2 regions of the Porphyrobacter sp. ULC335 genome follow, and region 1 is predicted to be linked to the other one. Evidence: predicted binding sites of a transcription regulator. Region 1 holds the regulator's gene; the other holds the start of a gene.
The links. The regulator LexA, encoded in region 1, represses DNA repair genes until DNA is damaged. The targets are predictions, from matches to a motif close to GTTCCNCNCTTGTTCT.

Region 1 (4,934 bases):
AAGCACATTCGCAAGGCCGGCTTCGATTTCCGCGATGGCGACACGGTGCTGACAAAAGGCACCGCCTACTCGCCTGCAGTGCTAGCGCTCGCGGCCTCGGCCGGACACGGGGTGCTGTCGTGGCGCTTGCCCCCCGGGGTCGCCGTACTCGACAGCGGCGATGAATTGGTCGCGCCCGGCAAGCCCTGCGGCCCGCACCAGACCCCGGCGAGCAACGGTGTGATGCTGGCCGCGATGCTCTCCCCCTATGTCGGCTTCGTCGACCCCTTAGGCCCGGTGGCCGATGATCGCGCCGCGCTCGCCGCCGCCCTCAAGCGCGCCGAGGACAGCCACATCCTCATCACCTCCGGCGGGGCATCGGTGGGCGATCATGATCTCATCCAGCAGGCGCTCAAGGACTGGGGTGCGAAAATCGACTTCTGGCGGGTAGCGATCAAGCCGGGCAAGCCGCTGATGGTCGCGACGCGGGAGGATGCGTTGGGCAGGCAGGTGATCCTTGGCCTACCCGGCAATCCGGTGTCGAGCTTCGTCACCGCCTTCCTGTTTGCCCTGCCGCTGGTGCGCGCCAGCATGGGCGATCCTGACCCGCTCCCGCGCGCGGTCACGATGCTGGCGGGCGAAGACCTGCCCGCCATCGGCCCACGCCGCGAATTCCTGCGCGCAATGAGCGATGGAGAAAGCGTGCGACTGGCCGGATCGCAGGATTCCTCGGCGCTCTCCGCCCTTGCCGCCGCCGATTGCCTGATCGACCGGCCCGCCCACGCCCCGCCAGTCGCGGCGGGCGAGCCGGTGCGGGTGTTCCGCCTCCAAAATGGCTGAATTGCGAGGGTTTGGCGCGCGGCGCGCTTGACACCCTTTCGCGGGTTGCCTAATTGTTCCTTGTTCGTTCACCTTAATGGCGGAACGGGCGTGCATGCAAAGCACCTTGCCCTCATCCGGGCGGGTGCCTCTTGGAGCACATCTGGGACTGGCGCCGGGCCGATGGGCCGGGCGTGAATGCGACCAAGGGAGATTTATCCATGCTGACGGCCAAGCAGCACGAGTTGATCCGTTTCATCCAGCAAAGGCTGGAAGAAACCGGCATCTCGCCGAGTTTCGAGGAAATGAAGGAAGCGCTCGACCTCAAGAGCAAGTCGGGCGTGCACCGGCTGATTTCCGCGCTGGAAGAACGCGGGTTCCTGCGCCGCCTGCCCAACCGCGCGCGCGCGCTTGAAGTGATCCGCCAGCCCGGCGACACGACCCCTGCGCGCAGCAATGCTGCGGGCGGCAATGTGGTGCCGATGGTTCCGCCTGCTCCGCGTGTGGCCGAATCCGTTGCCGCGAATGATGTGATCGAACTGCCCTTGCACGGGCGGATCGCGGCGGGTGCGCCGATCGAGGCGCTGGAAGGCCAGTCGACCCTGCCGGTTCCGGCCGCGTTGCTCGGCCCGGGCGAGCATTATGCGCTCGAAGTGTCGGGCGACTCGATGGTCGAAGCGGGTATCTTCGATGGCGATTTCGCGCTGGTGCGGCGGACCAACACCGCGCGCGATGGCGAGATCGTGGTCGCGCTGGTGCGCGGCGAGGAAGCGACGCTGAAGTATCTGCGCAAGGAAGGCGGCCAGATCCGGCTCGATCCGGCCAACGCGGCCTATGATCCGCAGTTCTATCGCCCCGACGAGGTCGAGGTGCAGGGCAAGCTGGCTGGCCTGCTGCGCCGCTATCACTGAGGCAATCGGGGCCGGAGGGCGTAGCGCGCGGGGGCGGTAATGCTCGCTTTGGCGTGAAACATCGCTCTCCGGCCTGATTGCTGTTCTATTTCAGACTGTTGGCTTAATGCTGGTGCCGATCCAGCCCCGATTTCAGGGGTTCCAGACCCCGGTTAGACCCCCTTCAGACCCCTTCTAGCCCGGCTTAGACCCCCCTAAGCGCCGGTTTGGCCCGATGGGTGTGTCACTCCTTCACACCGCACCACCAGCCATGCGAGCCCTGACCCTCGGCAACGGTGGTAATCCGCTCGCTGGCAAGATTGATCGACAAGCCTCCGGACCGTTCGAGGAAGCGTCGGTCGGCCTTGAGCCAGCGCGGGCGGCAGGAACGGGGAAGAAACCGCTCCGAAACAACGATGTCGGCGTCGGCACAGGCGGCGGCCAGGGAGCGCTCCTCGACCTGGTCACGCCCACGGCCCAGCAGCAGCACCCAGTCCCGCCCGCCCCGCTGGAGGGTGAGGGTGCAAAAGGCCGAAGAACACCGCGCCCCCTTCCATTCGGCGAGCGGCACCGGCTCTGCCGCAACGCCCGCAAGCTCCATCAAATTGTCGCGGGTGTAGGACGAACGCCCGTCACGCAGGGACAAAAGCCGCGGATTTCCGTCAGGCCCCGTCATCGTGATGCCGACCTGTTGCCCGTCGCCCGCCACCAGCAGATCAGGCACCGGTGTCGCCGCCGCCAGCAGGCCCGCCACCGCCACCGGGAGAAATCCGGCAAGCCGCACCCGCCCCTTCCACAGCGCCAGCCACAAGCCACCGCACGCGAACAGAGCGACTGCCAAGGTGCTGATTTGCGGCATCATTCGCACCGCCCCCGCCTGCCTGGCCGTGACATGCGCGATCCATAACAGCAGCGCCAGCGACTGTTCTACCAGCCACCAGAACGGCGCCCCCGCTCCCACAAGATCGGCCACCAGCGCCAGCGCGATCATCGGCATCGCAACAAACGTCACCAACGGGATCGCCACCACATTGGCGAAGGCGCCATACATCCCCGCACGGTGGAAGTGGAACAGCACGATCGGCATCAGCGCCAGTTCGATCACCACACCTGTCGCAAACAGCATGACCACCCGCCGCCCGGTGCGAGCCCACCACGGCTCCTCGCGCGGGGCGAGGAAGGCTTGCACCGGCGCGCTGTTGGCGAGAGCGATGATCGCCAGCACGGCGGCGAAACTCATCTGGAAGCTCGGGCCGACCGCGCTTTCGGGCCAGAGCAACAGCACGAAGCCCGCCGCCACCGCCACCATCCTGAGCGAGAGCGCATCGCGCCCCAAGGCCAGCGCGCCGAGCACCAGTAGGGCGGCAACACAGCTGCGGATCGTCGGAACCTCGGCGCCAGTCAGCAGCGTATAGCCCACTCCCGCCAGCGCCCCCGCCCCCGCAGCGACCACCGGCAAACGCACCCGCAACGCCAGAGCAGGCCACAGCGCCAGCAAGCGCAGCACGGCGAAATAGGCCGCAGCGATCACCGCGCTGACGTGCAAGCCGCTGATCGAGAGAAGGTGTGTCAGCCCCGAATCCCGCATCGCCGCCTCGTCGCTCTCGGCAATCCCTCCGCGATCCCCGCTGGCAAAAGCCGCAGCGATTGCTCCCGGAGAGCCCTCGACCTGTGACCGGACATGCTCGGCCAGCGAGCGTTGCAAACTGGCGAGACCGCGGCTTTCCGGCGCGGGGCTGGCCACCGTCAGCGTGCCGACCATCGTGCCGGTCGCGGCAAGCCCCTGAAACCACGCCGCGCGCGCGAAGTCGTAACTACCGGGCAACATCGGGCTGGCTGGCGGCATCAAGCGTGCCCGCAGCCGCACGATGGTACCCTCTGCAAGGCCTGCAGGCACTCCGCCCTCGCCCAGCGCTGCCGTGGGAACATTGACCCTGACCTTGCGCGCCGTGCCAGTCTCTGCGTCACGTACCGCCAGCGTCAGCCTTATCCGCTCGTCGGCGGGCTGGTCCTCGCGTTCGAGCACCCGCCCTTCGAGCAGCGTCACCGCCGGACGTGCGATTGGCTCGGCTCCAACGATCGCAGAGCGCGCCCAGACCACGCCCACCCCCAGCGCGAACACCAATCCGCAGGCGACGACGGCAAGCCGCAGATTGGCGCGCCGCTCGTCCGCCGCGCTGCCGGGCGGCCAAACCGCCAGCGCCCCCAGCGCCGCACCTACCCCGCCAACGATGGCTGCGCACCATTGCCACAGTTCGGGGAGCGCGAACCACGCCGTGATCCCGAGGGCGAACACAACCGCCAGCCACGGTGCGCGGTCGAAACCGGCCTCTCCCAGAAAGCGCTCCGCAGCGTCGAGCCAGCGCCCGCCACCGCCTGCGGTGCTGGACAAGACTCGCGGGGTTTGCCAAGGGCGCGGCGGCGGGTCTCCGGCGGCTTCGTGGCCGCCCGGATCCTCCCCCATCGGAATGATCGGTACATCGCGCATCGGCTTGCCCCCGGACCGGCTCGTCCCCAACGCAAGCCGCGAACCAAGCCGCTCAAAGTGAACAGGAAGTCAAAGCTCATGGCAAGCGAAAGCAGCAGCACAGCCGCAGCGCCGACCGCAGAAGTGGTGACCCGCTTCGCCCCCTCGCCGACCGGCTTTCTGCATATCGGCGGCGCGCGCACCGCGCTGTTCAACTGGCTCTACGCCCGCCACCACGGGGGGCGCACCCTGCTGCGCATCGAGGATACCGACCGCAAGCGCTCCACGCAGGAGGCGATTGACGCGATTATCGAAGGCCTCGACTGGATGGGGCTCGATTATGACGCGCCCCCGCTGTTCCAGTCCGACCGCGCAGAGCGCCATGCCGAAGTGGCGTTGCAGCTGCTGAAGGCGGGACAGGCCTACAAGTGCTTTGCCACCACCGAAGAACTCGAAGCCATGCGCGAGGAGCAGCGCGCCAACAAAAAGCCGCTGCGTTACGACGGGCGCTGGCGCGACCGCGATCCCGCCGAAGCGCCCGAGGGCGCGCCCTTCACCATCCGCCTCAAGACGCCGGAAACGGGCGAAACCACCATCCATGACCAGGTCCAGGGCGCGGTGACGGTGAAGAACGAGGAACTGGACGATTACATCATCCTGCGGGCGGACGGCACGCCGACCTATATGCTCGCGGTGGTGGTGGACGATCACGACATGGGCGTGACCCACGTGATCCGCGGCGACGACCACCTCAACAACGCCTTCCGCCAGCTGCCGAT
Region 2 (4,934 bases), 230 kb from region 1:
TCCGGGCTGCATACCGCCAGATGTCTATAACGGCGGTCAGGGCAACGACAGTGGTGGTCCTGCGGATTCGGCTCCGTTGCTCCAGAGCTGGCAGGCGGGTCACTCTGCGCTGGTGTGGCACCAGGACGCGACCGAGGTCTGGGCGGTGTGGAACGCCATGTCCGTTTCGGACGCAACCGACATGGCACTGAAGGCCTGCAATAAGGTCATGGGTGGCGGCTGCGTGGTCGCAAGCTCATCCACGGGCGGCACAACTGCATTCGGACCGGGGTCGGACGGTTACATGCGCGCCGCATGGGGTGACAAGAAAAGCGATGCGATCAAGGCATTCCACAAGCAGTGCGCTGAAGCCGGGCAGGCCTGCCGGTTGCAGGAGACCTTCACCTCAACCCACATAAAGCGCCCCGTGATGATTCCCATCATGCGCACTGTTGCCCATTTGCCCGAAACGCGAGGCATCGCATCGTACGGAGCAATTGCCTCCCCAAGGCCCGAACCGGTTGGCACCGAATGGGTTGGCCATGTCTGGATGGCGACCGGAAAAGCGACCTACGCTGAGGCTACCGAACAAGCCCTCGCCCGATGCAGATCCGCAACGGGGATGGAATGTGCCTTGGACACACATGGGGTGAACAGCAATTTTTATCTTTATACTACTCACGACGATATGTTCTTTTGGTCGTCCGGTCTTAGTCGCAAAGAGGCCGAGGCGCATTTGTCAAAGAAGTGCAAACTGCGCTTCAAAGGAAAGAAATGCTCGATAGTCGGATTTTACGACATGGCGACACCACGCAATGACATGGTGCTCATGAGTACGAACCCGGAGACTGTTCCGGGTGGGTGAGTTGCCACATCTCCACCATTGATCCCACGAACGAGACCGAACAAATCGCTACATTCTGGGCCACGTTCCCGATGCATCTCTTCAGCAAGTAGGGTCTCCTCCGCTGTACAGAAGGGCGCACCAGGTTTTTGGTCACGCCAGAAAACCGGGTCGGCAAGGGGAAGCTCCATCTCTTCCGGCTGGATGCTTCGCCGGGTGCCGACCCGGTTCCCCCTGCGATGGAGGGTTAGCCTTCCGTGGTTTTCAGCCGGGCTTCAAGCTCGGCCCAGGTCGCCTCGCGCTGGGGTTCGGCCATGGTGGCAAGTGTCGTCTTGTCAGCGTCCTCGATCCGCCAGAAAATCTTCTGGCGATCTTCGGTGAGCGACCAGAAGTAGGTCTGGGTCTCGGGCGGCCATGCCTTGTAGGCCGTCTGCTGCTCGGCCGGCCAGCTCTGCACCTTGGTGTCCTGATCGGCGGTGGACATCGCAGACGGTGCCTGCGCGGGCGGAGTGCCGGTGTCGCCCCATTCCTGACCCGTGCCAGTGTCAGGAGTCGTGTCCGGCATTGAGGGCGGAGTTGTGCTCGGATCGGTGGACGGCGTATCGGGATAAGTCGGGGGCGTGCCCGGCGTTGTCGGGGGCGTAGCGGTCGTGCCGGGCGAGGACGGCGGCATGGTTTCGGTCGTGGTGTCCGAACCGGACTGATCCTGCGCCGCTACCATCGCGGGGGTCATCACCAGGGCCATCGCCACGCCCGCGAGACCGAATGTTTTCAGGGACTTTTGCATGGGTATCTCCAATATTGACTAACCCAAGCCTGACGAACGCGAAGAGCCTGTCCGGCCGCTCAGTCCCCTGCTGACCGGACAGTTCCAAGTATGGGGCAGCGGGCATACCGCGCAATGCCGGGCGAGGCCGCGCACCCTGCCCGCGCCACAGTCGAGCGGAAAATGTGGCGCAAAAACGGCAGGCCGAGTTTGCGTTCTGTCGCATCCGCCGCGCATAGCAGCGTCACGGCCTTGCCCCCTTGGCGATTGTTCCCTAATTGTTCGCATGAGACCATGAACAGCGACATCCCACCCCCCGCCGCCACGCGCGATTCCGGCGTTACTCCGGTCCCGGCCTATGCCGCGCGGCTGAACGCGCCTCAGCGCGCTGCCGTGCTCGCGACCGAGGGGCCGGTGCTGATGCTGGCAGGAGCAGGCACGGGAAAGACCGCCGCACTGACATCGCGGCTGGCGCATCTGGTGGCGACAGGGCGCGCCTATCCCTCGCAAATCCTTTGCGTCACCTTCACCAACAAGGCCGCGCGCGAAATGCGCGAGCGCGTGACACACCACCTCGGCCCGCAGGCGGAGGGGCTACCGTGGCTCGGCACCTTCCACTCGATCTGCGCCAAGATGCTGCGTCGCCATGCCGAACTGGTCGGGCTCCAGCACAATTACACGATCATCGACACTGACGATCAGCTGCGGCTGCTGAAGCAGCTGATCGTGGAGGCCGATCTTGACGAGAAGCGCTGGCCGGCGCGCCAGCTGGCGGGCCTGATCGACCGCTGGAAGAACCGCGGGCTTAACCCCGCCGATCTCGATGCGGTTGAGAACGAGGCCTATGCCAATGGCCGCGGCACGGCGCTCTATGCACGATATCAGGAGCGGCTGAAGCAGCTTAACGCCTGCGATTTCGGCGATCTGATGCTGCACATGCTGAACATCCTGCGCGGCCATCCCGATATCCTCGCCGATTACCAGCGCCGCTTCCGTTACATCATGGTAGACGAATATCAGGACACGAACGCGGTCCAGTACCTGTGGCTGCGGCTGCTGGCGCAGGGGCACAAGAACATCTGCGTCGTCGGCGATGATGACCAGTCGATCTATTCCTGGCGCGGGGCAGAGGTCGCCAACATCCTGCGCTTCGAGAAGGATTTCCCCGGCGCGGAAGTGATCCGGCTGGAACAGAACTACCGATCCACCCCGCACATCCTTGGCGCGGCATCGGGGCTGATCCGCGCGAACAGCCAGCGCCATGACAAGACACTGTGGACCGAGGTCAACGGCGGCGACAAGGTCAAGGTGATCGGCGTGTGGGATGCGCCCGAGGAAGCACGCCGTGTCGGCGAAGCCATCGAGCGGCTGGAGCGTGAAGGCGCGGCGCTCGATCAGGTCGCGATCCTCGTGCGCGCGCAGTACCAGACCCGGGAATTCGAAGACCGCTTCATCCAGATCGGGATCAATTACCGCATCATCGGCGGTTTCCGCTTCTACGAGCGTGCCGAGATCCGCGATGCGCTCGCCTATCTGCGCCTGATCGCGCAGCCGCAGGATGATCTGGCGTTCGAGCGCATCCACAATCAGCCGAAGCGCGGCCTCGGCGCGAAGGCACTTGAGCAGATGCACAGCCATGCGCGCCGCACCGGCCTGCCGCTGGCAGCGGCCGCGCTGCAACTGGCGGACAGCGACGAGCTGCCCAAGCGCACCGCCATCACCATCGGCGGATTGCTGCGCCAGTTCCTGTACTGGCGCGAGACGACCGAGACCGTGTCGCCTGCCGATCTGCTGCGGCTGGTCATGGAGGAATCAGGCTACAACGCCATGCTCGCCGCCGACCGTTCGCCGGAAAGTGCGGGGCGCGCGGAGAACCTCTCCGAACTTGCCCGGGCGATGGAGGAATACGAAACGCTCGGCGATTTCCTCGAGCATGTCAGCCTCGTCATGGACAACGAGCGCTCGGATGCGGGCGAGACGGTGACGATCATGACGATCCACGCCGCCAAGGGGCTGGAGTTCGACAACGTGTTCTGCGTCGGCTGGGAGGAAGGCGTCTTTCCCTCGCAACGCGCGATCGACGAAGGGGGCCTTGCGTCGCTGGAGGAGGAACGCCGCCTCGCCTATGTCGCGATCACCCGCGCGCGGCGGCATTGCACCATCCTCCACGCCGCCAATCGCCGGATCTACGGCCAGTGGACGAGCAGCATCCCCTCGCGCTTCATCGAAGACCTGCCGGCCGAACATATCGAGCAGGAAACCACGCTGACCGGCGGCGCATCGCTGTGGCGGGCAAACTGGAGCGAGCAGGAAGATCCCTTCGCCCACGTCGCGCGAGATTATCCCGCCAAAGCGCAGCAGCGCGGCCCCGGCTGGCAGCGCGCGCTAACCTCGGGCTACGAAACGAAACCGGCCCGCGTGCGCGAAAACACGCGCTCCGCTGCAAGCTTCGCCGCGCCCGCCCGATCCGACATCGCAATCGGCGCAATGGTGACCCACGCCAAGTTCGGTACGGGCTGCGTGATCGATCAGGAGGGCAACAAGCTGACGATCATGTTCGAAGACGCAGGCGAGAAGCGCGTGCTCGATAGCTTTGTAACGGTGGTGGGTTAGGCGTCAGGACAGCGCTGGGTCAGTTCGCCGGTTGTTCGGCCGTCAGCGCTTCGGACTTTCGCCAGTAACGCGCCTCGAAAGGCCGTGCGAGTTCGCCCAGCGCGTCGCGGGTGCCTTCGGCAATGCCGGTCTCGCAGTTGAGATAGGGTGACGGGTCGCGGTAGGTGCCGAACAGCTGGTCCCACAGCGTCACCGTGTTGCCGAAGTTGTAACCCATCAGCTGCTCGTCGCGGATGTGGTGCAGGCGGTGGGCGGCGGGCGAGATCAGCACCTTGCCGAGGATGCCGAGCGTCCAGGGGACATCGGCGTGGACGAAATACCCCCACCACGCACGCAGGATGAAGGCCACCCCGATTGCCCAGAATGGCAGGCCGAGCAGGATCACCAGTACGCCGTCCATGATCATGCTCAGCGCCTCGCCGAGCGGATGTTTGCGGCGCAGGCTGAACCAGTTCATCGCCTCATCCGCGTGGTGGGTCGCATGGATCGGCCACAGCACGCGCGAATGTTCGAAGCGGTGCCGCCAATAGGCGACGAAATCGATGATGAGGATCGCGGCGAGCACGCTGAAAGCGACCGGCACGGACTTCCAGAAGGCAACGAGCACCTCAGGGCGCGGGATCAGCGATTTGCCGGTCAGGATCGGCACCGCCAGCAGCGGGACTACCACCGCGGCGTTGACCAGCAGCAGGACGATGTTGGTAACAATCTCGGGGCGCGCACGCTTGAAGC

Region 2: the regulator LexA is predicted to act here: its motif matches at 1,859-1,874, upstream of KVF90_RS13250 (ATP-dependent helicase).

The regions. Positions count from the first base shown of each region.
Region 1 covers NZ_CP078091.1:2,539,170-2,544,103, forward strand. Annotated here, with positions in the region: gene KVF90_RS12120 (molybdopterin molybdotransferase MoeA) at 1-819, shown strand, start outside; gene lexA (transcriptional repressor LexA) at 1,020-1,709, shown strand; gene KVF90_RS12130 (ComEC/Rec2 family competence protein) at 1,933-4,176, opposite strand; gene gltX (glutamate--tRNA ligase) at 4,255-4,934, shown strand, end outside.
Region 2 covers NZ_CP078091.1:2,764,177-2,769,110, forward strand. Annotated here, with positions in the region: gene KVF90_RS13240 (DUF4189 domain-containing protein) at 1-844, shown strand, start outside; gene KVF90_RS13245 (hypothetical protein) at 1,071-1,610, opposite strand; gene KVF90_RS13250 (ATP-dependent helicase) at 1,884-4,202, shown strand; gene KVF90_RS13255 (sterol desaturase family protein) at 4,222-4,934, opposite strand, start outside.